4 regions of the Peribacillus sp. SRI_006 genome follow, and region 4 is predicted to be linked to each of the others. Evidence: riboswitches for the same ligand, from Rfam matches in the RefSeq annotation. Region 4 holds a riboswitch; each other region holds the start of a gene.

Region 1 (7,481 bases), on a different contig from region 4:
ATCCGCCGGTACAACTGCACCTTTGTATTCTTTAAGAATGAAATCTTGAATTTTTTTAGAATGCAATACTTCTACAAGCGCTTTGATTGCTTCTTTATTTTCGTCACCTTTGTTTACGGCAATGACATTCACATAAGGTGATTCGGAATCTTCAATCGCAATCGAATCTTTAAGCGGATTCAAACCGGCGTCAATTGCATAGTTGGAGTTGATCAAGACTGCATCGCCTTCGCCGCTCTCATAAATTTTAGGAAGCAGGGCCGCTTCATAATCGGCATCGAATTTAAGGTTTTTCTTATTTTCAACGATGTCTTTCGTTGTAGCCGTCGTTTTATCGATGCCTTCTTTCAAAGTGATCAGGCCATTCTTTTCCAAAAGGGATAAAGCGCGTCCATGATCAGCAACAGAGCTGCTCATAATAATTGTTGCGCCTTCCGGAAGTTTATCAATGCTTTTATATTTTTGTGAATATAGAGCAATCGGCTCGATATGGATTCCGCCAGCATTGACGAAGTCATATCCATTTTCTTTAATTTGCCCCTCTAAATATGGAATGTGTTGAAAGTAGTTAGCATCCAATTCCTTATCATTCAACGCCTTATTCGGTAAAACATAGTCCTGGAACGTTTCAATTTCCAAATCGATTCCTTTTTCTTTAAGAAGCGGTTTAGCTTTCTCAAGGATTTCTGCATGAGGAACATTGGATGCCCCTACAACTATTTTCTTCGATTCTTTATCCGTATCGCTGCCGCTTTTATCCTTTTCACTTCCACAAGCAGCCAAAGCGATAGATAACACTAAGATTAATGCAAATCCTAAAAACTTTTTCATCCTATTCATCTCCCTTTATCTTTTGTCCAATTTAGATGTAATCACATCTCCAATAATTTGAATTATGAAGACGATAATTAGAATAACGATTGTCGCTACAAGCGTAACGTCATTTTGATTTCTTTGATAGCCGTCCAAATAGGCTAGGTTACCAAGCCCGCCAGCGCCGATGACCCCGGCCATTGCGGTATATCCAACCAATGCAATCGATGTTACCGTAATCCCGGAAATAAGGGCAGGCATCGACTCTGGAAGAAGGACCTTCCAAATGATCGTGCTCGTTTTTGCCCCCATCGATTTAGCGGCTTCAATTACACCTTTATCGATTTCACGAAGGCCGATTTCAACCATACGCGCATAAAATGGGGCAGCACCGATAATAAGTGCCGGCAGTGCAGCGTTCTCACCGATCATGGAACCGACAAGCGCTTTAGTGAAAGGAATGAGCAGCACGATCAAAATAAGAAATGGAATGGAACGGAATATATTGACGACAGCACTCATGACTCCGTTAACAGCCCGGTTTTGCCACATATTACCCTTCCCTGTCAGGAAAAGGATCAATCCTAGTATTATGCCTATAAAAAAGGTTGCCACTACAGAGACGCTTGTCATGTAAAGCGTTTCTTTCGTAGCTTCAATGATGTCTTCCCAATCAACATTCGGCAATAATTCTTCAAGCATGAGTAATCACCTCCACGCCTACCTGCTGTGCTTTAATGAATTCGATTGCGCGGAGCATTTCATCCTCTTTGCCATCTAGATGGATAAACAATGTTCCATATGAACCGCTTCTTGTTTGGGATATCTTACCTTGAACGATATTGACATCCAACTCGAAGTTACGTACAAGCTTGGTGATCAATGGGCTTTCTGCATGATCACCTACAAAGGTCAATTGAATCACTTTGCCTGCTGGATAGCGTTCGAGCAAATGGTCCATCGTTTCTTTCGTTTCTTCCGGTTCCGTTACCTGTTGCACGAAACGCTTCGTCATTTGTTCTTTAGGATTCTTGAAGACATCCAGGACAGGACCCTGTTCAACAACCTGCCCGCTTTCCATCACGGCGACGCGATGGCAGATTTTACGTATTACATGCATTTCATGCGTAATCAAGACGATCGTCAATCCCAAACGCTGATTGATGTCAACAAGCAATTCGAGTATGGAGTCGGTAGTCTGCGGATCCAAAGCAGAAGTCGCTTCATCACACAGCAGCACTTTAGGGTCATTTGCCAGAGCCCTGGCTATTCCCACCCTTTGCTTTTGCCCTCCGCTTAATTGCGAAGGATAGGCCTTTTCCCTGCCTTCAAGTCCGACTAACTTGATCAATTCGTTCACACGCTTGGTGCGTTCAGGTTTAGAAATACCTGCAATTTCCAACGGGAAAGATATATTCTCCTGAACGGTCCTTGACCATAATAGATTGAAATGCTGGAAAATCATGCTGATTTCTTGACGGGCCTTACGGAGCTGAGCCCCTTTAATTTTTGAAATTTCCTTTTCAGCCACCACAACGGATCCCTCTGTCGGTGTTTCCAATCCATTGAGCATTCTGATCAAAGTACTTTTCCCCGCTCCACTGTAACCGATGATCCCGAAAATCTCGCCTTTATTTATTTCAACATTCACATTATTTACAGCCTTGATCGTCTCACTGTTTCCTTTTCCTGTTCGGAACAGCTTACTGACTTTCGTCAATGTAATCATTAACCCTCACCTCTTTTATCCAATAAAACCTATGAACTTAGTTGATTTCTCTACATTATTAGTCTGTTTCTCCTATCATGTAAAAGTTTTCCCAATTAAAATAGAAAAAACCTTTCTGCATGAGCAGAAAGGCAGGTGAAGAAACAGGCCTTCCTCTCATCTTCCAAAGTGATTAAACTTTGTGTGAATTGGCACCTTTCCAAGGAAATCTCCTTGTCGGTTGCCGGGTTTCATCGGGCACATCCCTCCACCTCTCTTGATAAGAGCTAATATATAGAATATTTGTACATCATTAAGTTCTTTAGTATGGAGAAATTTTATCATAGATAAAAAAGGAGCGCAATGTATATTATTTCTAGTACAAGAATGAACAGGAACTTTGCTTAAAGCGTTTTGGAAGTCAAGGAGACGATGTTCGTCGCCTTTTCAATTGCCTGCTCCAAATCTTCTATTAAGTCGTCTACATTTTCAATCCCAATCGATAAACGGACTTGATCGGCACTTACACCCGCTTTCGCAAGACCCGCCTCATTCAATTGTTGATGGGTCGTACTTGCTGGGTGGATGATCAAGCTCTTCGCATCCCCTACATTCGCCACATGGGACCATAATTCCACCGAATTGATAAGTTTTGCCCCAGCTTCGCGATTACCTTGAATCCCAAATGTGACGACAGATCCAGCTCCCTTTGGCAAATATTTATCCGCAAGGGCTTTATCGGGATGATCCTCATCACCAGGATGTGAAACCCAGGTCACGGCAGGATGGTTTTTTAAATATTGGATGACAGACTTGGTGTTTGATAGATGCTCTTTCATCCTTACATGCAGCGTTTCAAGTCCAAGCGTGAACTGGAATGCACTTTGGGCACTTAGCGCAGGGCCCAAATCACGTAGTAACTGGACCCGGGCTTTCGTTATGAATGCGGCAGGGCCAACTGCCTCGGCGTATACCAGACCGTCGTAACTTGGGTCAGGCTCCGTGAAGCCAGGATAGTTCGGCGAGTTCCAATCGAATTTACCTCCATCCACGATGACACCGCCTAGCGTCGTTCCATTTCCAAGAAGCCATTTTGTAGCGGAATGGATGACAATATCCGCTCCAAAATCAATGGGTCTGCAAAGATACGGTGTCGCGAAGGTATTATCAATGATTAAAGGTATGCCGGCTTCGTGGGCGATTTCCGCTACCGCTTCAATATCGAGCACCCTCAAACTTGGATTTCCGATCGTTTCAGCAAAAATGGCTTTAGTTCTTGGTGTAATCGCCCTTTTGAAATTCTCAGGGTCATCGGGAGAAACGAACTTCACTTTGATCCCATATTTAGGAAGAGTGTTTTCGAAAAGGTTATACGTACCGCCATATAATGTAGAGGCTGAAACAATCTCATCCCCTGCAGCAGCAATATTCAGGATTGAAAGTGAGATGGCAGCCATTCCGCTTGCCGTTGCCAATCCGCCGATACCGCCTTCCAATAAGGCCATTCTTTCCTCAAAAACGCTGACCGTGGGATTATGAAGCCGTGAATATATATAGCCATTCTCCTTCAGGCCAAATAAATTTGCTGCATGGTCGGTGTCCTTGAACAAGTATGCATTGCTTTGGTAGATAGGAACGGCACGGACACCTGTTTCATCAGCTTGCAGACCGCCATGAACACTCAATGTTTCAAAACGCAACTTTTTCTCTGACATTTAATTTCACCTTTTTCTATGGATTTAGTTGGATTTATATGAAATCTGGCTTTTTATAAACAAAAAAACCACTTCAATAAGAAGAGGTTTCAAGAACACACCTCATCTACCAGAGCCAACACTCTGCTGGAATTAGCACCGTATATAAAAATTTATACCGGTTGCCGGGCTTCGTCGGGCCAGTCCCTCCGCCACTCTTGATAAGAACTATTAAATTCTGCCATTACTTAATTCAAAATATAGCATTTTAGATTAAATCAGTCAATGAATTGTTAGAATATTCTTTGTTTATTTCCTGCCCTCATTCAAATGTCAGCAACAAAGAAAACCAACCGCGGTTCTGATTGGTTTCCTAACTGATTTCCTTAAGCAATCCGTACAAATAAGGAACGGATTGAAAGGCATATATTTTTTTGTGCAGCTGCCCTTCTTTGAAAAGCAATAAGCAAGGAACACTTTCGATTTCATATGATTCGGCAATTGCTTGGATATAGTTCATATTCATTTTGCCTGCCTTCAATTCGGGGAAAAGCTCCAAGGATATCGTCAGCATCTTGGAGGCCACCTGACAGGTTCCGCATAAAGGTGTATATAAATATAAGCAAAAGGTTTCACCTTTTTCAACAGCAAGCTTACACTCTTCTTCTTTCCATTCTTGCATCAATTAGTCGTTCACCCTTTGACTTAAAAATTTCATTTTCACATTCATATTGGCAGATAGGAGCACAGTTGCGATATGATGTTCGGGTGAGCTCTCCACTTCTTTGTACATTTTATTAATATACAGGTGGTTCGCTTCCGGCATTTCCCTTCGGAACTGCTTCCGCAGCTTTTCTCCTGATTCATCTGCGTCAAAAAGGAGATAAACATCACGGTCCATCAATTCATCCACTAATTCATCCAGCTTAGTTAATGATATGGTCCCATTCGTACATCTTATTTCCACATCTTCATTTAAAACGGAGGCAACTTTTCTTTTATCGGAACTGCCTTCTACAATGATCACTTTATCGAATTCGCCCCACTCCATGTCATCACTCCATCTCACGAATTATGTGCGCAACTCACCCACTGTACAAATGAAAAAGAGAGCAGGCCTTTTCAGTCCCCCCTCTCCTTTCTTTTTTAACCGTTGATTAAACTCTCATACTCTTCAGCGCTCATCAAGTTTTCAATATCACTGCTATTAGATGGTTCAAGCACGACCATCCATGCCTTTTCATAAGGGGACTCATTTACATATTCAGGGTTGTCACTTAAATCTTCGTTCACTTCAACAACCTTGCCACTGATAGGTGCATAAAGCTCAGAAACGGTCTTAACGGATTCAACGCTTCCAAATGGTTCGTTCGCTTTCAATTCATCGCCGATTTCCGGAAGCTCAACGAATACGATGTCCCCTAGCTCGGACTGTGCGAATGCCGTAATTCCAATGCGCACTGTTCCATCTTCCGTTTTGACCCATTCATGTTCTTTAGTGTAACGAAGTTCTTTTGGTGTTGTTGTCATAATTAACCCTCCATATGTACATCTTATTTTATCTATTCCATTATAAGGTAGATTGTTTGTTTAAGTAAGGAATTAACCAAATATTTTGTGAAATTTCAGTTCCAAACCTGTTCGAATTGCTCTTCTTTGAATCCTACCGTCACTTTGGTGCCATCCGTAACAATCGGCCTTTTCAGAAGCATTCCATCTGTGGACAATATATCAAGCATCTCTGCTTCAGAAGCTTCTTTCAGCTTATCCTTTAAGCCCAGCTCCCGATATTTTTGACCGCTAGTATTGAAAAACTTCTTCAACTCCAAATTGCTGTTTTTATATAGTTGTTCTATTTCAGTTCGCGAAGGGGGATTATCCGCTATATGGATCGCTTCATATTGCAGTTCATGATTATCCAGCCACTTCTTCGCATTACGGCATGTACCGCATTTTGGGTACCAATATAATGTTAAGCCCATCATTTCACCACCTATCAATAGAATACCCGTTTTTACCACGCAATACAACGAAATGTCTTTTGAATTTCCAATGCGATTTCATCAAAGGAAATAAAGGGAATGCCTTTACGGGCATTCCCTTTACGGATTCTGACTCATTGCTTAAAGAGCATATTTTTCCGTTTCGATTACTTTGACGGATGCTTCGCGTTTTTTCGCAATGACATTGATCGGAGTGTGTCTTGTCAGTTTACGGAGCGATGAAAGCATGATGCGAAGAGTATCGCCTGTTTCCACTGCAATTAACGTTTCCTTTGCATGCTGTTCTATTTCATTGAAAGCTTCCTGAACGAAGATTTCAGTGTAAAGCACTTTTTGTTTGTTCTTCTCAAGACCTGTAGCTGCAATTGCTTTTTCCGTACGCAATACCACGGATTCAGCTGCATAGGCAAGGGATGCGATATCAGCAATGTTGGAGAGGATTTCTTGTTCTTGATCAAGATTTTTGCCATATTTCTGTGCCGCAAGCCCAGCTGCCAGAATACCGATTTTCTTAGCGTTCCTAACAAGCATTTTTTCTTGTGCCAGTGGCTCATCGCCAGGTTCTTCCGGCATCATCATCATTAATTCCTCTTGCAGGCCCTGAGCTTTTTGAAGTAGCGGCAATTCTCCTTTAAGTGCTTTCTTCAGGAATGTTCCCGGGACAAGCAATCTATTGATTTCATTTGTACCTTCAAAGATTCGGTTAATACGGGAATCGCGATATGCTTTTTCAATTTCATACTCCTGCATGAAACCATAACCGCCATGAAGCTGTACGCCTTCGTCCGTAACGTAATCCAATACTTCGGAAGCAAAGAATTTATTCAATGAACATTCGATGGCATACTCAGCGATTGCAGCCGCCATTGATTTCCCATCTTTCACTTGCTCATCCGTCAATTTGCTTTGTCTTTGATCATAAAGGCCAACCGTACGATATACAGAACTTTCTGCTGCATAAATTTTAGCTGCCATTGTTGCAAGTTTTTCTTTCGTCAAGTTAAAATCGGAAATTTTCGTTTTGAACTGTTGACGTTGATTCGTATAAGCAGCTGTAATCTCAAGGGCACGTTTAGATCCGCCGACAGCACCGACGCCTAATTTATAGCGCCCGATATTCAGGATATTGAAAGCGATGATATGACCTTTTCCGGCTACACCCAAAAGGTTTTCGACTGGTACATGAACATCTTCGAGGATTAAAGTACGTGTGGATGAGCTTTTGATCCCCATTTTCTTTTCTTCAGCCCCAGTTGATACGCC
Region 2 (7,481 bases), on a different contig from region 4:
TTTAAGGTTTTGTAAATGATTTTTTAACTAAAGGAACCTATAAATTGAATATTAGGTCTGCTATGAGTCTTATAGAATCAGTGATTATCCTTTAATTGAAAATATGAAATATATCGGGGGAATAAAGATGGACGAACGTCTGATCGGAAAAAAATATTATGAAACGATGCTTGAGGATACAAGGAAGCATCCCATTCAAGCTTTGGGTGAAATGTTCCTCGTGGAACAAAAAAAGGAAAGATCCGATTTAACCGCAATTAGATTTGCTCAAGGAGAGGTATATTTTCAGCACCATGACTATGAAGCAGCCATTTTTAAATGGGAAAACATAGAAGGGGAACTTGGTTCATGGGCGAAGAAAAACATCGCTGATGCGTATTTTGAATTGGAAATGTATTCAACCGCAGAGGATATCTATAAATCCGTCGATACGGATGAAGCTGTCTTGAAAACAGAAGTTCTTTTGCAGCTGTTTTCCCTGTACATAGTGGAATCGAGAAATGATTTGGCTTCCAAAGTCGTGAAAGAAGCAGTCGAGTTTCAACCAGACTACCCGAATGTCACTGAAATTGCACGCGCCTTTTTTGAAGAACAAAAGGATTGGAACAGTGCGGTGGTATTAGCGGCGAATGAAAGTATCCGTACAGAGTCAATGGGCTGGTTCGATGTGCTGAAAACGTATATCCAGCAGGGTGTTGCCCAATCGATGGAGCCGGATTATTTCTCAACTGTCCTTGGTTCGCTATACACACTCGACCAGGAACGTTTCGAGAAAATGACGGTTGCCCTTTGGAAAAATTATAAATATACGGATGCTTATTTCGAATGGTTAAGAGTGATTAATAATTTGATAGATACCATCGAATTGAACCATGCGGATGTATGGGATGAGCTTTCCGTCTATTACAGGGATGCATATGCAGGTTTGTTAGAAGGAACGCATCTAATCAAAGAATTAAGTCCTGTCGTGCCAAGGTTGCTGGAAAACTGGCTCAAAATCGCAGACGGGGAGCTTTCGCTGTTTGCGGCGGCATCCACGTTGTCCTGGAATGAAATCTTTCCGGATACGATTAATGCGCTGGTCATTCAGGATGCGGAGAGCCTGCTTTCGAAATCGCCTAAATTGGGAGGCGGACTGGAAGCGGGAGAGAAACTGTTCAATTCCATTATCCAGTGGGCTGAAGATAATGATTTAAGGGTTGGAAATAAGCTTAAATGGATGGTGGAGGGGCTTAAAGATACCAGCAATTTCAATCTCCTTCTTGCAGGAAGTACAGGAAATGGCAAGACATCCTTTATTCAGTCAATCGTTGGAGAGAGCATTGCTGCTGAGGACCATTCTTCCCTAGTCAGTGTCAAAGACGGGGATGATTTGGAAATCCTTGAAATTACCGATACAGATAGCAAAGTTGTCGAGGAGCTAACTGATTTGGATGAAACACGCCGTCAGCGCGGGACTATAGTCGATGTGACAATCATCAGTGACTACCTAAGAAATAATCATTTGCGATTATTGGATACACCGGGGTTCAATGGGGAACAAAGCGTGGAATCCGATTTCCAAGGCTATTTACATGGCAGTGATGGCCTGATGTTCGTTCTTGACGCCCGGGCTCCTTTCACCGGCAGCGAAAGGGATCTGTTATTGGAAATTCAAATGATGGCACCTAAACTGCCGATCCATTTCCTATTAAATAAAATGGATACGATATACAGTGATCAGGTCGCAGTCCGGATGGAGGACGAAACATGGGATAAAGTGAATGCATATTTCCCGAATGCGAAGGTGTTCGCTTTCTCCAAACATTATGACAGCAGGCAGCAATTGAAGGATCTTTCAGCCTTCCTTCAATCGAATTATCAAGATGATAATTGGAAGGAAAGAAGATCTGAAAAAATCCTGGCATTCATTCGTAAAACTTTATCTTATCTATTAGAAAAACGGACAGCCAATGAGCGGAAATGCGAGCATTCCATCTCTTGGAATGAGCAGATGGAAGTCAAACTGAATGGAGCGGTCAATCAACTGGCTGATCTGGAAAAAGAAAAAAGTGAAAATATCATAAGGTCGTATCGTTCGCTTAAGGACGAAGTGAAAAGTCAGCTTTATTCAAAAATTCCTGAATTACTGAGGGATTGCTCTAAATCGTTAACGGAAAGCAGTGATTTCAGTCAGGTCCATGTACAGTTAAACCAGGAAATGAATGAGCGGATTCAAAACTTCATTTCTGACAAGATCATGCCTCAATATTACCGTTCTCTTCAAGACTGGATTGCCAGTTCCCAAATGGAGTTCTCACAAAGCCAGCAGTTCATGGATGAGATGAGTGCCGGATTCAATGAATTATACAAAGAAGAACGGATTACACTGGCAGGTGACTTCAGGGTATTGGATGACTGGCGCCGTGATGCCGACCGGATGACAAGCAGTATCCGCATCGAAAACGTCAATATCCTTTTGCGCAGGACTCCATCACAATTACTGCTTAAAGGAGCAGGTAAGCTATTTGGGGCGATACCGCAAAATAAGGCCAATATGTACAATCGTTACAAGAAATACCTGGAAAGTGAAGATTACCTGGATGTTGCTGAAATGATCACGGAACGTTTCCTAACCCAATTTGGATTGTTTGAAAAATCATTGGATCGGGACATCTCACTTTTCTATCGCAGTTCATTTGCCTTACTTCAAAAAACGATAGAGCAGACGCAGACTGAAATAAAAGACTACCAGGCTGCATTGGAGCATATGAAAGAAAATCCTGAGGTTTACCGTGATCCGATCACGTTGTTCGAAGTGAAATTAAGGCAGTTGGAGAGGCTTGAAAAAATCGAGAAAAAGCGTCTAGCCCAGCTCCAAAGAAAATAAAAATAACAGGAAAAATTTCAAATATTCAAAAATCTATTGACTTTACGACTATATCCCTATAAAGTGATAATTACGAAAACGTAACACAATATATCTCTTATCAAGAGTGGCGGAGGGACTGGCCCTAAGATGCCCAGCAACCGTTCCATTAGGAATTGGTGCTAAATCCTGCAAAACAGAAATGTTTTGACAGATAAGAGAGGGACAAGTCTGCAAAACAGCCGATTAAACCTCTCTATATTAGAGAGGTTTTTATTTTGGGATTTACACCGACTTAACTGATAAGACTAATTAGAAAACATGGAGGGGAACAAGATGAGAAGGTCTATTAAAGGGATATTCATTTCTGCCATCGCTTCGGCTTTGCTTTTAACGGGTTGCTCTGCAGGGCAGAGTTCCACAGAATCGAAGAAAGAAGAAAAAGTATCATTTGAAAATGTCCCGGAGAGATTTGCTGATGGCGATGGAGCCAAAATCAAAGTGATCCGTAAAATTGGCGGTGATGATCATACTGCCCAATACCTGGCGGGGGCGAAAGAAGAAGGAGAAGCACTGGGGTTTCAGGTCGATACGTACACAGCCAATGGTGATACGGCTAAATTCCATGATGCGATAGCACAGGCTTTGGAGGAAGATTACGACGGCTATATCATTTCACATGGTGATGATGCCGCAACTGTAAATGACGTTCAGAAGTTGGTTGATGCAGGTAAAAGCGTTGTCACATTCGATTCAATAAGCGATCTATCTAAAATAGAGGGCGTGACATTAACTTCACAAGATGATGAAGCGCTGGCAACATTGGCTTTCGATAAACTGATAAAAGAACAGAAAGGTGAAGCGGCAATTGCATATCTTTGGGTGGATGGTTTTCCTCCAATGGTAAGAAGAAATGCAGTCTATCAGGAAAAACTAAAAGAAAATCCAGGGATTAAAGAAGTCGAAAGATTCGGAGTGGCATCCGCTGATACTTCGGTTCAGACACAAAATGCTGTAGCCGCAATGCTGAATAAATACCCTAAAGGCAAATTGGATGCCATTTTCGCAACATGGGATGCCTTTGCCATCGGTGCAGCCCGGGCGATTAAAGAAGCGGGCCGCGATGAAGTGAAGATATATGGAATTGATGTTTCGAATGCAGATCTCCAGGAAATCCAATCGGCTGATAGCTCTTGGTCCTACACGGCAGCAGTCGATCCCAAGTTGATCGGTGCAGTGAATATGAGGATATTGGCTAAAAAATTAGCGGGTGAAGAAACACCGCAAACATATGATTTGGAGGCATCACTCATTTCGCAAAAGCAAATCCAAGCTTCAAAAGAAGCGGTAAACATGGCAAACCTGTCTGATATTGTCGATGGCTGGGGTGTATCGACGGAATTTGAAGAAGATTGGATGAAGGTTTTGAAAGATCATTATAAAAAATAAAAAGAGACACTCTCTTTCCAGCGAAGGGAGTGTCTGTTCTATAAGGGGGAATGGACATGGGCAAGCAACTAGAAATGAAGATGATTTCGATTGAATTTCCGGGGGTGAAGGCGCTAAGTGATGTTGATTTTTCCGTACAATCAGGAACAGCCCACGCATTGGTCGGTGCAAACGGAGCAGGGAAATCGACGTTAATGAAAGTTTTATCGGGAGCCCATGTTCATTATTCAGGTGACATTTTTATTGATGGGATGAAGCGGGATATCCGCTCGCCAAAAGCTGCTCAGGAACAGGGCATTCAAATAGTTCATCAGGAAGTGGATACCGCCCTCATCCCTTATTTAACAGTTGGGGAAAATGTAATGTTGAATGATATGGTCCAAAACATGGGAAAAAAACAAAGGGTACATTGGAAAGAACTGCACAACAAAGCCACTTCTATTCTTGAAGATATGAAAATTCATGTCCCTTCGAAAAAGTTGGTTAGAGACCTGACCTTGGCTGAAAAACAGATGGTCCTGATAGCAAGAGCCGTTTCGACAGAATGCAAATTCCTGATTCTCGACGAGCCAACTGCTCCGTTAAGTCATACGGAGACGACAGAACTTTTTCGAATTGTAAATGAGTTAAAGCAAAAAGGCGTGGCAATCATTTTCATTTCACATCGTCTGCCTGAGATTTTTGAAATCTGTGAGGAAATTACGATCATGAGGAATGGGGAGCGTGTCACTTGTCGAAAAATCGAGGACATAACCCGTACCGAAGTGGTAGAGAACATGCTCGGGAAAACCATGGATGAACAGTTTCCTGAAGTGAATGCTTCGATTGGAGACGTAATTCTGGAAGTGAACGGATTGTCAGATGCCGAGAAAGTTAAGAATGTCAGTCTGAATATTAAAGCAGGAGAGATAATCGGTTTGGCTGGGCTGGTCGGGGCTGGGAAAACGGAGCTGTGTAAAACCCTTTTCGGTCATACGTCCATCACAGCGGGTGAAGTCATACTGAATGGTCGAAAGCTTTCTCTGAAATCACCGCATGAAGCAGTAAAAAGCGGGCTGGCACTTGTACCTGAGGAACGCAGGAAAGAAGGGGTCCTTGTACAGGAATCAGTCTCGGCAAACTTGACTGCAGCCAGTCTCGGCAAATTCTGCAAAACATTCAGTGTCGTCGATCGTAAGGCGGAAAAGGAAAAGGCGAAGGAAATGATCGCAAGTCTCGGCATTAAAACACCTTCAGGGGAAGTGAAGGTCGAAAACCTATCCGGTGGTAACCAGCAAAAAGTTGCGATTGGAAAATGGCTTATGGCAGATGCGGATGTATACATATTCGATGAACCAACGAAAGGGGTCGATGTCGGAGCCAAGAAGGATATATTCGAATTGATTGCAAAGCTTGCAAGGAATGGAAAAGCGATCATTTATGCATCCTCCGAGCTTACCGAAATCATTGGCATTACCAACCGGACCTATGTGTTATATGACGGGAGCACTGTCATCGAATTAGAAACAAGCAAAACGAATGAAGAAGAACTACTATTCTATTCAACAGGAGGTAAATAGGATGAGCATACCCATTCCTGTTACACAGACAGCGAAAGCGAAGAAAAAGGTGGAACTATTCGACTTTTTCTATAAATACGGCACAATATTGACGATTATCATTCTGATTGGAATTTTCGCCGTATCCAATCCATCTTTCATCCAAACGTCTAACCTGATAAACATCCTGCGTTCCATTTCAATCGTGACCATCATTGCGATCGGCATTACAATATCACTGACCGTGGATGGCTTCGACCTTTCCGTCGGCTCCGTCGCATCATTGGCCAATGCCATCGTCATCTCGATGTTTGTCTGGTTTTCACAGGATACATTCATCGCCATATTAGCTGCGGTCGGTGCCTCGCTTTTCGTAGGGGCTTTGAATTCATTCATGATTGTTAAATTGAGAATTCCCGACATGCTGATGACATTGGCTACCATGTTCATTATTCAGGGAATTGCCCTTACCTATACAAAAGGGGCCACGGTTTCGCAAAATATGGTCATGCCCGACGGGACATTCGCAACAGGACTGATCAGCCCGTTTTTCGCCAAAATTGGCCAGGTACCGTGGATAATCCTGATCATGGCCGTCATTGTGATAGCGACCCATATCTTTTTGACTTATACGAAGCACGGTCGTTATATGTACATTATTGGGGGAAATAAGGAAGCGGCGAGACTTTCCGGGATATCGGTTAATAAATACAAAATCCTTGCCTATCTGCTTTCGGCTCTATTTGCTGCAATCGGGGGGATTGTCCTTGCATCAAGGGTCATGACATCGGAAATCAATTCAGGGTCACCCTATTTAATGGATGCCGTCGCGGCAGCCTTCATTGGTTCCTCCGTTTTGGGAGCGGGAAAACCTAATGCCTTTGGAACCTTCATCGGTGCAGTCCTGATCGGAATCCTTCAAAATGGACTCATCATGATGTCCGTTCCGTATTATGCGATGGATATCGTCAAAGGAACTGTGCTGGCCCTTGCGCTCGCGGTAACCTATTATAAGCAAAAACATTAAAAAGAATTCGTTACGTTACTCTACAGAAATCCAAAAATATGAAAAAATCCTGTTGTAATGCAACAGGATTTTTCCTTTTTAAAAAGGGATGGGTTAAGGAGATCATCATCATTTTACTTACGCTAAAATGGTGGCAGGAGCACTTTTTGAACCCTCATTGTCGGAGTATAAAGATTGACCGCAATTGTAATTTTTATAGGAACCTTATTTACCTTTTAATAAGATTGATAATGATCTATTGTAAAGTATGAACATTCATATCATATACTTATCTAAAGGAGAGTGTAAATTTATGCGCGAAACCTGTGTTCCGGCAGGTGTGAAACCGAATGAAACTGGCTTTGGATATACGCTGTCCTTGATAGGCGGCAAATATAAAATGATCATAATGTATTGGCTGTCTGAAAATAAGGTCATGCGCCATAATCAACTGAAGCGAAGTATCGGTACCATTTCCTTTAAAACGCTAAGCATCATGTTAAAAGAGTTGGAGGCAGACGGCCTTATCATACGCAAGGAATTTCCCCAAATACCTCCAAAAGTAGAATATTCATTATCTGATCGTGGTCTATCTCTCATCCCATTGTTAAATATGATGTGCGAGTGGGGAGAGAAAAAC
Region 3 (7,481 bases), on a different contig from region 4:
GATTCTAAAATGATTTCCGGTTGTTCAGGTTCTTCGTATGGAGAGTCGATTCCGGTAAAATCTTTAATGATGCCTTTACGGGCCTTGTCATAAAGCCCTTTTGGATCACGCACTTCGCACTCTTCAATCGGACACTTTATGTATACTTCAATAAACTCCCCTTCTTCGAGTAAATCACGTACAATCTGCCGATCTGCCCTGAAAGGTGATATGAAAGCGGTCAATACGAACTGCCCACTGTCCACGAATAACTTGGAAACCTCACCGATCCGCCTAATATTCTCGGTTCTATCTTCTTCAGAAAAACCTAAATCTTTATTTAAGCCATGACGGATATTATCACCATCCAAAACATAACTTCGAATATTCCGATTGTATAATTCTTTAGCGACCGCGTTTGCAATCGTTGATTTTCCGGAACCCGATAGTCCTGTAAACCATAGAACCGTGCTTTCATGCCCGTTCTGCTTCCGTCGGTGCTCCTTGGTCAATGACGTCTCATGCCATGTGACATTCGTACTTTTACTCATTTGATAATCCCCCTCTTCATGTGACCCTTCCATTTATGTCCAATCAGTTATAAACTTCATTTTTTTTTAGACCTTCTATCAACACCTCGATGACTTCCTTACGGCTAAAGGTAGCTGGAGGAATTTCTCCATTACGCAACATTTCCCTTACCTTCGTTCCAGACAGGATGACATGGTCTTCCTTGCCATGCGGACAAGTTTTAGCGGAAGCCATATTGCCACATGCTTTACAGTAAAAACTATGTTCAAAGAATAATAGCGTGATTCCTAACTCATCTGCGTTAAAGTTCCCGAAGATTTTTTGGGCATCGTATGTGCCATAATAATCGCCCACACCCGCATGATCACGTCCGACGATAAAATGGGTGCAACCATAATTTTTACGGACCATCGCATGGAAAATGGCTTCTCTAGGTCCTGCATAACGCATGGCAGCAGGGAAAACTGCAAGGGAGACGCGATCCTTCGGATAATATTTGTCAAGCAGAACTTTATAGCTTTCCATTCTTACATCTGCCGGAATGTCATCTGATTTAGTGGCACCGACGAGAGGATTTAAGAATAAACCGTCGACGATCTCCAATGCTGTCTTTTGAATATATTCATGTGCACGGTGAACAGGGTTCCTCGTTTGGAAACCGACAACCGTTTCCCATCCTTTTTCAGCGAAAGCCTTCCTTGTCTCGACTGGGTCCAAATAATGAGCTTGAAATAGCGGACGCTCTATTCTCTTGATCAACTTTATTTCCCCGCCGACATATACATCCCCGCGGTTATATAAGTTTTTTACTCCAGGATGCTTCTCATCAGCTGTTTGATATACCAATGTCGCTTCCAATTGCTTATCTGGAGTGTAAATATCAGAAACGGAGAGAACCCCGTATGTTTCACCATCATGGGTTAATGTTACTTCTTCACCTATAGTAAGGCTTCCTGCAGTTTCTTCGGTCAAAGGCAGCGTAATCGGGATGCTCCATACATGTCCGCTGCTTAGCCTCATATCCTTTACCACTGTCTCATAGTCACTTTTTGTAAAGAATCCTTTAATCGGGCTGTAGGCACCCGTCCCTATCAATTCAAGATCGCTTAAAGCAATTTCATCGATTTCGATTGACTTCGTTATTTTACTAAAATCATATTTTGGTTCCCAAAGATCGATTAATGTTCCTCCGTGCGGTAAACTGATTGTCATGCTAATTTCCCCCTATGGTTTCTATTTATTTATGCCTATAATTTCTATTTATTTAAGATAAATGCAATCCGCATTCCGTTTTTTGAGCCCCTTGCCAACGGCCTGAGCGTAAATCATCTGCATTGAAGGCAGGTGCAGTACACGTTTTACATCCAATACTCGGATATCCATTATCATGCAGGACATTATATGGAAGTCCATTTTTGTGGGCATAGCGCCAAACATCTTTCCATGTCCAATGTATGAGCGGGCATATTTTAACTGATTTGAACTTATTATCCTTATTGATATACTCGGTCTTAGCTCTTGTTTCGGATTGCTCCCTCCGCAGTCCCGAAAGCCAGGCTGTTGCCGATGAAAGCACATCTGTAAGCGGAACAATTTTACGGATGTTACAGCACTTATTGGAATCACTAAGCCATAATTCATCGCCATATTCCGCCGCTTGTTCCTCAAGCGTCAAGTCAGGTTTCTTCATTTCGATCAAAAGCTTCGGATATCGCTTCTTCACTTCCTCGATCAATTGGTAAGTTTCCTCAAAATGAACATCTGTATCTAGGAAAACTATTTTTGCCGAAGGATTGACCTTCGCCAATAAATCCGTAAGCACGATGCCTTCAATACCAAAACTGCAAGCATAAATCAGTTTGTCTCCATAATGGTCATTCGCCCATTGCAGTACTTCCAAAGCACCTTTTGTCTCAGTGTCTTGAGGAAATACAGGGAAGTCCCCTGTATTGAAATTTTCATAGTTTATTAATGCAGCCAACTTTGTAGCCCCCTCTAAAAACTTGCTGTATCAGGTTAGAGTAACTGTTGATCAATTCCCGTTGTAATCTTCCCCGGGTTATTTGAATCTAGGAAAAAGAGACGAATCTAACCAATACTCTCTTTATATCAGTTAAACCCGCCTCTAGTTTTTCTAGTCAGCAGATACCTTATTTAATTCTTAGTTTTTCATTTCTCTCCATTTGAATGATTTTACCATCCTGGACAATAAGTGTAATGGATCCATATTTCATTGAATTAAGCATTTCTTGAAGTCGTTCAAAAATTTCTTCAAGCTGATTCTCTTTATTCAAACCAGTTCCTCCTTTAAGAAAACCCGCGAATATTTTATTTTAAATTTTTTAGATTTATATAATTCCATACAACCTTACATTGTTATGGTCTGCCTAAAATTTTCACAAAAAACAAAAATCTTTCCATGATGGAAAGATCGCAAGGTAAATATCTTTACCTTATCTTCCAAAATGATCAACATTTTGTTGGAGTTAGCACCTTGCATCCATCATGCAGGTTGCCGGACTTCAAAGGGCCAATTCCCTCCGTCGCTCTGGATAAGTTTTATTATTTTAAATATTAACATATATTTAATCCTTGTCAATGGAGTTTTCTTATAAAATAACTTGGTTTAATATTATGGATGAACTGTTATTTTTATACACACTATTCAATTTATGATTTTATGTTCATATAAATACGAAAATAGACTCGTCTTTTTAGATAAAATCTCCAAAAAAATGAGTCTATTTTCATTAATAGGCCTATTATTGACGCGTGTTATTCTAAAAAAATTTCTAAGGTTCCAGTCTTTTTATAGAAGGAATTAATTTATTGAAGTCATTAATTTCTTAACTGTATCGCTTCTACAAATTCTTGAACCTGACTCTGGACGCGATCAATTAAATGCAAATCATTGATCGGATTTTCTGGATTCTGTTTATCTATTTCCTTATCAACAAAATAAATCCCCTGCAGCGGCTCGCCTTTTAATATTGAAATTAATGGTTTAAGCGCATAGTCAATCGCCAATAGATGCCTGTTACTTCCACCAATCATGATTGGCAACACCGGCTTACCCTTAAGAGCACCTTCTGGCAGCAAATCAATCAATGCTTTCAATACACCTGTATAAGAAGCCTTATAAACCGGTGAACCTATAATGACTCCTCTGGCTGCTTGAATTCGCTCTGAAAGCTTTGAGATATCCTCGCTATTATATTTCCCTTGGAATAAATCATCTGCTGAGAAATCCGTAATCGAGAAATAAGCTGTAGTAAATCCTGCATTTTCGACTAATGATTGAATATGTTTTAGTGAAATGTCCGTTCTTGATGGAATAGCCGGACTTCCTGATAAAATTACGATATCGCTCATTTGATACCCTCCAATGTTACAAGATTTCCAGATATAATTTTCTTAAAGCATTTCGTGAAGTATACATTTATCGTAATTGTCTGAAAAATATAAGTCAAATCTTACACTCTGGACTTCTACTCTTAATGAAAAAAGAAACGGTCATATTTACGGCTTGATGCTCATGCCCTTAAATATGACCGTTTCATTATGTATGATTTTGTTTCCCATGAATACCATATACCAAAAGTTGAGCAATGCTCTTAATTCGTTCAGAAGTAAAATATGGCTCCTTTTTTTGTTGATGGATCTCATAATGTGTAGATAAAGCCAATGTGAAAGAAATGATTCCTACATTAAATAAAATAATATCAGAGATATATTGTATCTCTCCGCTATCTATTCTCTTCTGTATTTCAATATGCCTGGCATTTGGCTTGAAAATCTGATCTACATATTGCTTTGAAATATCTTGATCGAATTGTGTTTCCCTAAATAATATCGAAAACTGTTCTTTATTTTCAAGAATTTTTTTTATCATGGTAGTAACATGATTCTCCACTAGATCATCCGTGGATAGATGGCTAGTCCCATCTTCAGATTCCTCTTTTTCATTAGGGGTAATTGTAGCCAAAAGCAAATCTTTTTTGCTGTCAAAGTATTTGTAAATAGTAGCTTCGGAAACATTGCATGCAGAGGCAATTTCATTCGTTCTTGTCATGTCAAAACCTTTAGTGGCAAAAAGAGTCCGGGCTACATTTATGATTCGTTCTTTGGTTTGCTGCCCTTTTTTCAAAAATATCAACCTTCTTTTATAAAGATAAGACCGGTTTCACCCATCTATTTCCCATGATATATCGCTGGTATCAATCGGTCAATATTACCTTTGATCTATTAGAATTCAATATTCCCATATATCATAAATAGAAAACATCATCTGGTTGGGACGATGTTTTCTATTTATGAAAATCACTTAAAAGATGCATAGCCATCATCGACCATGACTACACTTCCATTGATCGCATAAAGACATGGGAATCATCGATAAATTGAATGCAAGTCAAATGCGCGGTGAATTGATTAAGCCAGAAGCCATTGCAAATGCCGTCTATCTATTATCGTTAGAGGAAGCGGATAACCTTGTATGATAGGAGTGCCGACCCCGCCCGGCGCAATGCCCACAACACGTATGCCATGAGCACCCAATTCCAAAGCTGCTGTCTGTGTCATCATTCTTACAGCGCCTTTAGTCGCCTGATAGGCAAAAGTCCCATGGGAAGCTAAGTAGCCAAACACGGAAGCGGTATTTATAATGACTCCCTTGTTACCCAGTTCCTTCATTTTCCGTCCTGCTGCCATGATTCCAATGGCCACTCCGTACTGGTTCACCCCAATCGTTTTGTAGTAACCTTCCATATCTTGGTCTAGGATCATACCGTCCGCACCAATGCCGGCATTATTAAACATGATATCGAGCCTTCCGTATGTTTCCACTGCTTTATTGATTAACGATTCAACATCTTCCTACTTAGAAACATCCGTTTTAACATAAATCGCCACTCCACCATTAGCTGTTATCTGATCAACGGTTTCCCGACCCATTTCTTCATTAAAATCCGCAACAAACCTTGTCCCCTTTTGCTGCAAATTTCAGGCATGTGGCTCGGCATAAACCGCTTGCTCCCCCTGTGATAACTGCAACTCTTGCTGTCATATACATTCCCCTTCCAAATAAGTAAGTAAACACTTACTTTTTATTATAAAAGTAAAGAATAGTAAATTCAAGCAATATGTATTTTTATAGAGTTTTGAGCTTTCAAAAGTAAAGCTGTCCTATTAATAGGACAGCTTCATTTGTTTAGCAGGTTTTCAATTCGGCCTTACTTACGGATGTCTTCACCATTTCAATGAAAAGTTGAAGGAAGCGATCATCACCTGTCAATTCTGGATGAAATGCACTTACGAGGACATGGTCTTGTCTCGCAGCCACTACATTCTCTTCATAAACAGCCAATACTTCTACACCTTCTCCAACTTCATCAGCAAATGGCGCCCGGATGAATACTGCCTTATATGGGGCTTCCATTCCTTTGATGGATAGGTCAGCCTCGAAACTTTCCCGTTGACGTCCAAATCCGTTCCTTTTCACGGAAATGTCCATTAGTCCGAGATAGGCCACCTCATCGCCAGTCAATTCATTTGCCGCCAATACCATCCCAGCACATGTACCGAAAATTGGTTTTTTATCTTCGAAGAAAGTTTTGATCGGTTCCATAAATCCATAACGATCCATTAGCTTCCTCATCGTCGTGCTTTCTCCGCCTGGAATGATCAAGCCATCGATTTCCCGCAACTGTTCCGGTTTTTTTACTATAATCGCTTGTTCGCCGGCAGCTTTGATTTGGTTCAAGTGTTCTTCAACCGCTCCCTGTAATCCCAAAACACCGATCGTTATCATATTACCATCCACGTTCCTGCATCCGTTCTGCCGGAGCTAGTTTGGAAATATCAATGCCCTTCATTGCACTGCCCAATTCTTTTGACAACTTGCCAATCAATTCATAATCGGTGAAATATGTAGTCGCTTGAACGATTGCGGATGCGAATTTTTCTGGAGTTTCAGATTTAAAAATACCAGACCCAACGAAAACGCCATCTGCTCCCAATTCCATCATCAATGCAGCATCTGCTGGAGTGGCAATTCCGCCCGCTGCAAAGTTAACTACAGGCAATTTACCTGTGCGTTTGATTTCTCTTAAAATTTCAAATGGGGCTCCAAGATTTTTTGCCTCTGTCATTAATTCATCATCACTCATGATGCTAACTTTGCGAATTTGTGACTGTACCTTTCTCATATGACGCACAGCTTCCACAATATTACCTGTTCCTGGTTCTCCTTTTGTACGAAGCATGGATGCTCCTTCACCAATACGGCGCGCAGCTTCGCCTAAATCACGGCAGCCACAAACGAAAGGTACTGTGAAATCACTTTTTAGAATATGGTATTCTTCATCTGCAGGAGTCAGCACTTCACTTTCATCGATATAATCCACTCCCATGGATTCCAGGACTCTTGATTCAACGATATGGCCAATCCTTGCTTTAGCCATGACCGGGATTGAGACTGCATTCATTACTTCCTCGACAATTCGCGGATCTGCCATTCTTGCTACGCCGCCAGCCGCACGGATGTCGGAAGGTACCCTTTCCAATGCCATTACAGCGACCGCACCAGATGCTTCTGCGATTTTTGCTTGTTCTGCGTTAATGACGTCCATGATTACGCCACCCTTTTGCATTTGTGCCATTCCTCTTTTTACTGTGTCAGTTCCTAATAATTTTTCCATTTTTTTCTTCCCCCTAATATTTTCATTTTTTAGATTTGTTAGGCTTAGTATAAAAAAGAGTTGACCACATTGAAAGTGTCAGTTTTAATAAGTTTAATGAGGTCAGTAAAAATTTATCAAAAAGGTGGCAACAAAATGAATATGCTTTCTTGCGATTTAAATCGGTTAAGTGAAGTACCTTTGTACGAACAATTATATTCATATATTAAAAAAGAAATCATTGAAGGCCGTCTTCTTTACGGCACAAAACTACCTTCCAAGAGGAAATTGGCA
Region 4 (7,481 bases):
ATCTTCGGGAAAATAATATCAACTTTTTAAATAGTTTGTCAATGGGTAAATTAATAAAAGTCAGGACGGCGATCTTCGAATACAGGTATTTTGTTACGTGCTTCCGTAACTTTGTTGAAGTCCAAGCTGCCTGTCAATAGTTCGTTTCCTTCTCCGGCTTCACTTATGATATTCCCCCATGGATCAATAATCAAGGAATGGCCCGCAAATATATTATTGATATCCGAACCTGTACGATTAACGGCTACAACATAGGCTTGGTTCTCGATGGCACGGCTTATCAATAAAGCTCTCCAGTGATCGAGTCTCGGCTTTGGCCATTCAGCCGTAACGAATAGAACTTCCGCGCCTTGAACGGTATGGGCTCGCTGCCATTCTGGGAAACGAATGTCATAACAAACGAACCCGGCACATATTTTTTCATCAAGGGTAAATAAACCATCTTTTTCACCTGGCTGCAGGAAATGATGTTCATCCATTAATTGAAATAAGTGAAGCTTATCATATTCTTTAATGAGCTTTCCGTGTTTATCGATGATGATCATGGTGTTATAGATTCCCTTGCTTGTTTTTTTCGCAATGGAACCGCCGATGATGTGAAACTGGTGTTTCTGTGCCTGTGTTTTAAGAAATTCAATCGTTTTTTCTGCCTCTTGATCAGCAATCTCATTCAGCCTGGTCAAGTCGTATCCGGTTGTCCAAAGCTCTGGTAATATGACGATATCGGGTTCGGACCGAGCTGCTTTTTCCAACCATTGTTCTGCAACCTGAAAATTGATATCTGGTTGCCCGAAAGCTATATCCATTTGAATACAAGCTATTTTCCACTTCATCGTTTAACCCCCCTACATGTAAAAAATGCTTTACAAGACTACGATAAACATATATCATTTGTGACTAGAATTTCAAGAAATTTCAGAGAAGGTGTATAAATGGTGCAATTCGAAAAATCCGGACTGCTTCAGGACCTGCCCAAGCAGTTTTTTGCTTCACTGGTCGCAAAAGTCAATGCAATCACGGAGCAAGGACATGATGTCATTAATTTAGGCCAGGGAAACCCTGATCAGCCGACGCCGGAACATATCGTCAAAAGTTTGCAAACTGCCGCTGAAAAAACGATTAATCATAAATATTCGCCATTCCGGGGACATCAATATTTAAAAGATGCTGCTGCCGTCTTTTATGAACGGGAATACGGTGTCAAGCTGGATCCGACTAGTGAAGTGGCGATTCTCTTCGGGGGAAAGGCAGGTCTTGTCGAACTTCCGCAGTGTTTATTGAATCCAGGTGATACAATCCTTGTTCCAGATCCCGGCTATCCGGATTATCTTTCCGGTGTTGTTTTAGCCCAGGCAAAGACCGAACTGATGCCCTTGACAGAAGAAAATGATTTTCTTCCGAAATACGATGACATACATAAAGAAGTTCTTGATAAAGCCAAAATGATGTTCTTGAATTATCCGAATAATCCCACAGGCGCTTCTGCAACTGAAAGTTTCTTTGATGAAACCGTCTCCTTTGCAAAAGAACATTCAATTTGTGTGGTCCATGATTTCGCCTATGGGGCGATCGGATTCGACGGAAAAAAACCGATAAGCTTTCTCCAGGCGGAGGGAGCGAAGGATGTAGGAGTTGAAATATACACTCTATCGAAAACATACAATATGGCAGGGTGGAGAGTCGGCTTCGCAGTGGGCAATAAGAGTGTAATAGAAGCTCTTGAACTTTTACAAGACCATCTTTATGTGAGTCTCTTCCCGGCGATACAAGAAGCTGCGGCAAGCGCTTTGCTTGACTCACAGACCTGTGTAGAGCAGTTAGTGCAAATGTACGAGGGGCGAAGGAATGTTTTCATTGAGGGATTGAGGTCCATCGGATGGGAAGTCAAAGCTCCAGCGGCATCGTTTTTTGCCTGGCTCAAGGTACCTGGAGGTTTTACGTCCGAGAGTTTTGCGGACTATTTATTAACGCATGCCCATGTAGCTGTTGCCGCAGGGAATGGGTTCGGTGAATTTGGCGAAGGTTATGTCAGGGTAGGGCTACTGACTTCGGAAGAACGGCTGCAAGAGGCTGTGGAACGAATACGGACATTAAACTTATTTTAGTGCAATAAGGTTCACCTTTAAATAGTTAAAACTTATTGACAAAGTAGGAATTACCTGTCAGAATACAAAATAAATTCTTAATCTTTCGATACTTGGATGCAACTTATATATCAGCGTTTTCTTATTTTGAGCAGGTGGAGGGACTAGCCCGATGAAGCCCAGCAACCGACCGTAATTCCATTGTAAAATGGGGCGGAATCCTTCCGCCGGATTTTTTTGAAATCCACAAGGCACGGTGCTAATTCTTGCAGCCGATGGCTGGGAGATAAGAAGATGGCTTTTTAAAGCCTCTTCTTTATGAAGGGGCTTTTGCCATTTTGAGACCATCTCAGGCCAATAGTGACATCGAGAGTATACTAACGTGTTATAGGAGTGATCAGATGAGCGAGATAGTCGCTACTTATTTAATTCATGACTTTATTGGAAATCATGAGAAAAAAGCAGAGAGCATTGCCTTGGGTCTGACTGTCGGGACATGGACGGACTTGCCGCATTTGGTACAGAAACAACTGGAAAAACATAAGGGACGCGTCGTATCGGTGACACCCCTATCTGAAGAAGAGAGGGCAAACAGCTACTTTAATCGGAAAGTATACCGTTCGCTGATTAAAATTGCCTATCCGGCAAGGAATTTCTCAAATGATTTACCTGCAATCCTTACGACGGTCTTCGGCAAACTTTCATTGGACGGTGAAATAAAACTTATAGACTTGGATTTTGTCGGTGATATTCAAAAAGCTTTTCCCGGGCCGCAATTTGGCATTGAAGGCATAAGGGAAAAGCTGGGCGTATTTAACCGGCCCTTGGTGATGAGCATCTTTAAAGGCGTATTGGGAAGAGACCTAACATTTCATAATGATCAACTGAAGCAACAAGCATTGGGAGGTGTCGACCTAGTTAAGGATGATGAGATCCTCTTCGACCAGGAACTGACTCCATTTTTCGATAGAATAAAAACGGGAAAAAGAATATTGAATGAAGTCTATGAAACCACTGGCCACCGTACTTTATATGCTGTCAATCTATCTGGGAAAACTTTTGAATTATTGGATAAGGCAGAGCAAGCGGCTGAAGCAGGGGCAGATGCTTTATTGTTCAACGTTCATACATATGGTTTGGATGTATTGCAGGCCTTGAGTGAACATGATCGTATAAAGCTGCCGATCATGGCGCACCCCGCATATAGCGGGGCATTGGCATCTTCATCATTTTATGGTATCGGCTATCCATTATTGCTTGGTAAATTAGTAAGATTATCAGGTGCGGATTTATCCTTGTTCCCTTCCCCTTATGGAAATGTCGCACTTGAAAAAACGGAGACCTTAGCGATTGCTGAAGCTCTGACAAGAGATGAACTTTCATGGAAAAAAGCCTTCCCTGTTCCTTCTGCAGGCATTCATCCGGGCATGGTTCCGGACCTGATCAAGGATTTCGGGCTTGATAGTGTGATTAATGCCGGAGGCGGAATTCACGGGCACCCTGACGGAGCAGAGGGCGGTGCCAAGGCATTCCGTTCTGCTGTGGAAGCCGTTCTGGCAGGAAAGGAACTTTCTGAAGCGGCGGCTGAGGAAGAAACCCTAAAAAAAGCTCTTGTGTTGTGGGGAGGCCTATAAGAAATAATGAAACCGATCATCTTTTGTGATTTTGACGGAACGATCACCAACACAGATAATATCATTTCAATTATGAAGAAATTTGCGCCTCCGGAATGGGAAGCGTTGAAAGACGGTGTCCTTCAGCAAAAAATCAGTATATCTTCAGGAGTTGGGGATATGTTTTCCCTGCTTGATAGTGGCTTGAAGGATGACATCATCCAATATGTAAGAAAAACGGCCGGCATTCGACCAGGGTTTTATGAATTCGTTGAGTATACGAAACAAGCCAATATCCCTTTATATATTGTAAGCGGGGGCATGGATTTTTTCATTTCACCCCTTTTGAATGATATCTTGCCAACAGAGTCCGTTTATTGCAACCATGCATTTTTTGATAAGGAAAAGATTTATATTGAGTGGCCACATGCTTGTGATGAGCAATGTAATAATGATTGCGGTTGCTGCAAGCCATCCATTATGAGGGAAATTGCGGGTCCGGAAGATTTTAAACTCGTTATTGGAGATTCAGTTACGGATTTTGAAGCGGCAAAACAGGCCGATTTTGTCATAGCCCGTGACATATTGCTTGAAAAATGCGGTAGGGAAGGAATTCCACATCAAGGATTCGAAACATTTTTTGATGTAATTGACATTATAAAGCAGCAGGAGGTGGTTAAAGCGTGAACACTCATTCTAAAGAATGGCAGGAGTTGGCAGATATTAAAGCTGAACTGGCCGAAAGGGATTGGTTTATGGGAACAAGCGGGAATTTGTCCATCCGCGAACCCAAAAGCCCTTTCTTTTATATTACCGCAAGCGGTAAGGATAAAAGGAAGCAATCGGATACGGACTTTTTACTGGTGGATTTAAAAGGAAAACCAGTTGAAGATACGAACCTAAGACCATCGGCCGAAACTTTACTTCATACAGACATTTACCGAAAAACCAATGCGAACTGTGTACTCCATGTCCATACAGTTGAAAATAATGTGATTTCGGAATTGTACGGAGATGAAGGCCAAGTTTCCTTTCGTAATCATGAAATCATTAAAGCGACCGGTCGGTGGGATGAAGATTCGGAGCTTCGGATTCCAATCATATATAATCACGCTGACATACCGTTGCTATCCGATAAGTTCAAGCCGCATGTCGAAGAAGACTCTGGCGCTGTGCTGATACGCAATCATGGCATTACGGTTTGGGGCAAAAGCGGATTCGAGGCAAAAAGAATACTTGAAGCCTGCGAATTTTTATTTCAATATCAACTGTTACTTAATCAACAAAAGGCGTTTGCAGGTTCTATAAGATAAATACTCATAGAGGAGGAATGAATGATGGCGACGATCAGATTCCATGAAACAAACGAGGTTATTGAAAACGGTGAACAGGTAAAAGGTTTTTTAGAAACACACGGGGTAATTTATGAGCAATGGGACATTTCTAAATTACCTGCACATCTTGTAGAAAAATACGATCTAACAGATGCTGACAAGGAGGAAATCCTTGTAACGTTCCAATCAGAGATAGCGGAAATCTCTGAAAGAAGAGGCTATAAAGCCCATGATATCATCACATTATCCGATGCAAATCCTAACTTGGATCAAATGCTTGAAAACTTTAAGCAGGAACACCATCACGAAGATGATGAAGTGCGTTTCATAGCAGGTGGAACGAGTATCTTTGCCATTGAAGGCAATGATAAACAGTGGTTTGATGTACGGCTTAATCCAGGAGATCTTATTAGTGTACCAGAATCAACAAGACATTATTTCACGCTCGCGGAAGATAGGAAAACTGTTGCTGTCCGGATTTTCGTAACAGCTGCAGGATGGGTGCCGATTTACGAAAAAGACGAAGTTCAAGCATGAATCAATGTTGAAAAGCCAGCTTATGGGCTGGTTTTTATTTGTAGAAAAAAGGGAAGTCGGAATGGTCTCATCTCGAACCATGATTTTAAAACAAGACCAGATTATCCTTAATGGTTTTTTCCTGTAATCCCCCTTGGATTGAAGAAATTTGCGACACTCCTGCCAAATAATTGGCTAGCCGAGAACCCACAGGCGCTTGCGCCGAGGAGGCTCGGGGGACAGTCGGCGGAAAGGGAGAGGATTTCTGAAATCGACTGGATGTTTTTAAATAAAAAACTGCAGTCGAACTCGCTTTTCTTCGAAAATGTCTAGTCTAAAACCAGCTTACGGGCTGGTTTTTTTATGTGAATCCGGCAAGTGCTTTAGTAAGCTAGTTATGATAAAATTTAACGGAATCGAATTTAACCGGATTATAGGAGCAGATAAGAATGAAAACGACCGAAGTGTACATATTGGGCGGCTTTCTCGGCAGCGGGAAAACGACGCTTCTTCGAAATATTTTAAAACAGGAAAGTGAAGCGGGCAGAAAAGTGGCAGTGCTTTTAAATGAGCTCGGCAGTGTATCGGTTGACAGCGGACTCATTGGTGATGGAGTGCCTCTGAAGGAGTTGTTTGACGGGTGCATTTGCTGCACAATTCAAGATAAACTGGAGGTTCAGCTTCATGAGTTACTAACCGAAAATGAACTGGATGCGGTTTATATTGAAACGACGGGTGCAGCTCATCCAGTTGAAGTATTGGATGGCATAATGTCGCCGATTTTCGCCAAAAAGCTGGAGTATAAAGGGATCATCACGGTCGTCGATTTATTAAGGTGGCGCGATCGGGAGGAACTGTCTCCGCAGCTTCGACAGTTGCTTGCAGAGCAAATCCATCATGCCGATTTCATTTTATTGAATAAAGCGGATATGGTAAGTGAGATGGAGGCCGCACAGCTAATATATACGATACAGCCGCTGAATACGGATGCTGTATGTTTATTGACGGAGTATGCAGCCGTTTCATTGGCATCATTGCAGCAAATGCAAAGAAAAAGGCATAAGGGACATCAAAAGCTTGATGTACATGACCATTTGCACTTAACTGCAATCGTTCATACATTTGAAGGTGCTGTGGCACAAACCGACTTTGAAGAGTGGCTTAGGGCCCTTCCGGAAACGGTCTATCGAATGAAAGGATATATTTCCTTTACACATTCACAATACCCGCATTTATTCCAATACTCCTACGGAATGCCGATGTACATGAATGAAATGATGAAAATGCCATTGAATATCGTCATGATCGGGGAAAAGTTGGATAAGGAAATGTTGATCGGTCAGTTGAAAGCTTTGGAAGCGAAAGCGGCCCGATAAACGTTTACCGCCCATTAAAGAAGGGAAACATGAAAAGAAGACTTTCTTATTAAGGAGGCGGTATCAGTGCCATGGAATAAGAACGATTACCCAAATTCGATGAAGAATCTAGATAAAGATGTCAGGGAAAAGGCTATAGAAATCGCGAATGCTTTATTGGATGAAGGATATGAGGATGGAAAAGCCATTCCAATTGCCATAGACCGGGCTAAGATGTCAGTAGGAAATGATTAAGAAAATGGTCAGACCCACATAGGGGTCTGACCATTTTTATTGTTGCATTCCAAAGGCGGCAAATGTCTTTTCGTCTTCTATCAATCCGCAGGCAGCGCACTGAACCCGAACTTCAGGACCATTATATGCTAGATGGAATGGCAGAAGGGAGTCGTTCGAATATTGTTCAACAATCTCACCGGATTGGGGATCCTTTTTAATGGGTGTTGCTACTTGCTGAATGAGATTGAAGCGAGATTTATTTGTCCGGCAATTCGGACAGCGGTATACTTGAGACATTGTACTCACTCCTTTTTTGGATTTTAAAAAGCATGATATCTTATT

The links. Region 4 has a riboswitch for S-adenosylmethionine ahead of mtnW (2,3-diketo-5-methylthiopentyl-1-phosphate enolase). Riboswitches for the same ligand answer to the same signal wherever they lie in the genome.
Region 1: another riboswitch for S-adenosylmethionine. It lies ahead of AC2YHV_RS10450 (methionine ABC transporter ATP-binding protein); the one in region 4 lies ahead of mtnW (2,3-diketo-5-methylthiopentyl-1-phosphate enolase).
Region 2: another riboswitch for S-adenosylmethionine. It lies ahead of AC2YHV_RS04770 (sugar ABC transporter substrate-binding protein); the one in region 4 lies ahead of mtnW (2,3-diketo-5-methylthiopentyl-1-phosphate enolase).
Region 3: another riboswitch for S-adenosylmethionine. It lies ahead of AC2YHV_RS20455 (YezD family protein); the one in region 4 lies ahead of mtnW (2,3-diketo-5-methylthiopentyl-1-phosphate enolase).

Annotation. Positions count from the first base shown of each region.
Region 1 covers NZ_JBYCZT010000006.1:151,100-158,580, forward strand. Annotated here, with positions in the region: gene AC2YHV_RS10440 (MetQ/NlpA family ABC transporter substrate-binding protein) at 1-831, opposite strand, end outside; gene AC2YHV_RS10445 (methionine ABC transporter permease) at 847-1,515, opposite strand; gene AC2YHV_RS10450 (methionine ABC transporter ATP-binding protein) at 1,508-2,542, opposite strand; SAM riboswitch class I at 2,696-2,808, opposite strand; gene AC2YHV_RS10455 (O-acetylhomoserine aminocarboxypropyltransferase/cysteine synthase family protein) at 2,926-4,236, opposite strand; SAM riboswitch class I at 4,336-4,443, opposite strand; gene AC2YHV_RS10460 (thioredoxin family protein) at 4,589-4,897, opposite strand; gene AC2YHV_RS10465 (toprim domain-containing protein) at 4,901-5,266, opposite strand; gene gcvH (glycine cleavage system protein GcvH) at 5,362-5,745, opposite strand; gene AC2YHV_RS10475 (arsenate reductase family protein) at 5,841-6,197, opposite strand; gene AC2YHV_RS10480 (acyl-CoA dehydrogenase family protein) at 6,339-7,481, opposite strand, start outside.
Region 2 covers NZ_JBYCZT010000003.1:98,815-106,295, forward strand. Annotated here, with positions in the region: gene AC2YHV_RS04765 (GTPase domain-containing protein) at 128-2,869, shown strand; SAM riboswitch class I at 2,964-3,069, shown strand; gene AC2YHV_RS04770 (sugar ABC transporter substrate-binding protein) at 3,185-4,297, shown strand; gene AC2YHV_RS04775 (sugar ABC transporter ATP-binding protein) at 4,354-5,856, shown strand; gene AC2YHV_RS04780 (ABC transporter permease) at 5,858-6,862, shown strand; gene AC2YHV_RS04785 (winged helix-turn-helix transcriptional regulator) at 7,155-7,481, shown strand, end outside.
Region 3 covers NZ_JBYCZT010000014.1:128,190-135,670, reverse strand. Annotated here, with positions in the region: gene cysC (adenylyl-sulfate kinase) at 1-530, opposite strand, end outside; gene sat (sulfate adenylyltransferase) at 574-1,722, opposite strand; gene AC2YHV_RS20460 (phosphoadenylyl-sulfate reductase) at 1,775-2,491, opposite strand; gene AC2YHV_RS20455 (YezD family protein) at 2,661-2,804, opposite strand; SAM riboswitch class I at 2,961-3,069, opposite strand; gene ssuE (NADPH-dependent FMN reductase) at 3,349-3,882, opposite strand; gene AC2YHV_RS20445 (TetR/AcrR family transcriptional regulator) at 4,070-4,657, opposite strand; partial or broken gene AC2YHV_RS20440 (SDR family NAD(P)-dependent oxidoreductase) at 4,942-5,575, opposite strand; gene pdxT (pyridoxal 5'-phosphate synthase glutaminase subunit PdxT) at 5,720-6,319, opposite strand; gene pdxS (pyridoxal 5'-phosphate synthase lyase subunit PdxS) at 6,321-7,208, opposite strand; gene pdxR (MocR-like pyridoxine biosynthesis transcription factor PdxR) at 7,344-7,481, shown strand, end outside.
Region 4 covers NZ_JBYCZT010000009.1:215,391-222,871, reverse strand. Annotated here, with positions in the region: gene AC2YHV_RS15110 (carbon-nitrogen family hydrolase) at 51-833, opposite strand; gene AC2YHV_RS15105 (pyridoxal phosphate-dependent aminotransferase) at 933-2,105, shown strand; SAM riboswitch class I at 2,224-2,377, shown strand; gene mtnW (2,3-diketo-5-methylthiopentyl-1-phosphate enolase) at 2,486-3,718, shown strand; gene AC2YHV_RS15095 (2-hydroxy-3-keto-5-methylthiopentenyl-1-phosphate phosphatase) at 3,725-4,384, shown strand; gene AC2YHV_RS15090 (methylthioribulose 1-phosphate dehydratase) at 4,381-5,010, shown strand; gene AC2YHV_RS15085 (cupin domain-containing protein) at 5,035-5,568, shown strand; gene AC2YHV_RS15080 (CobW family GTP-binding protein) at 5,997-6,923, shown strand; partial or broken gene AC2YHV_RS15075 (DUF2188 domain-containing protein) at 6,990-7,136, shown strand; gene AC2YHV_RS15070 (hypothetical protein) at 7,194-7,436, opposite strand.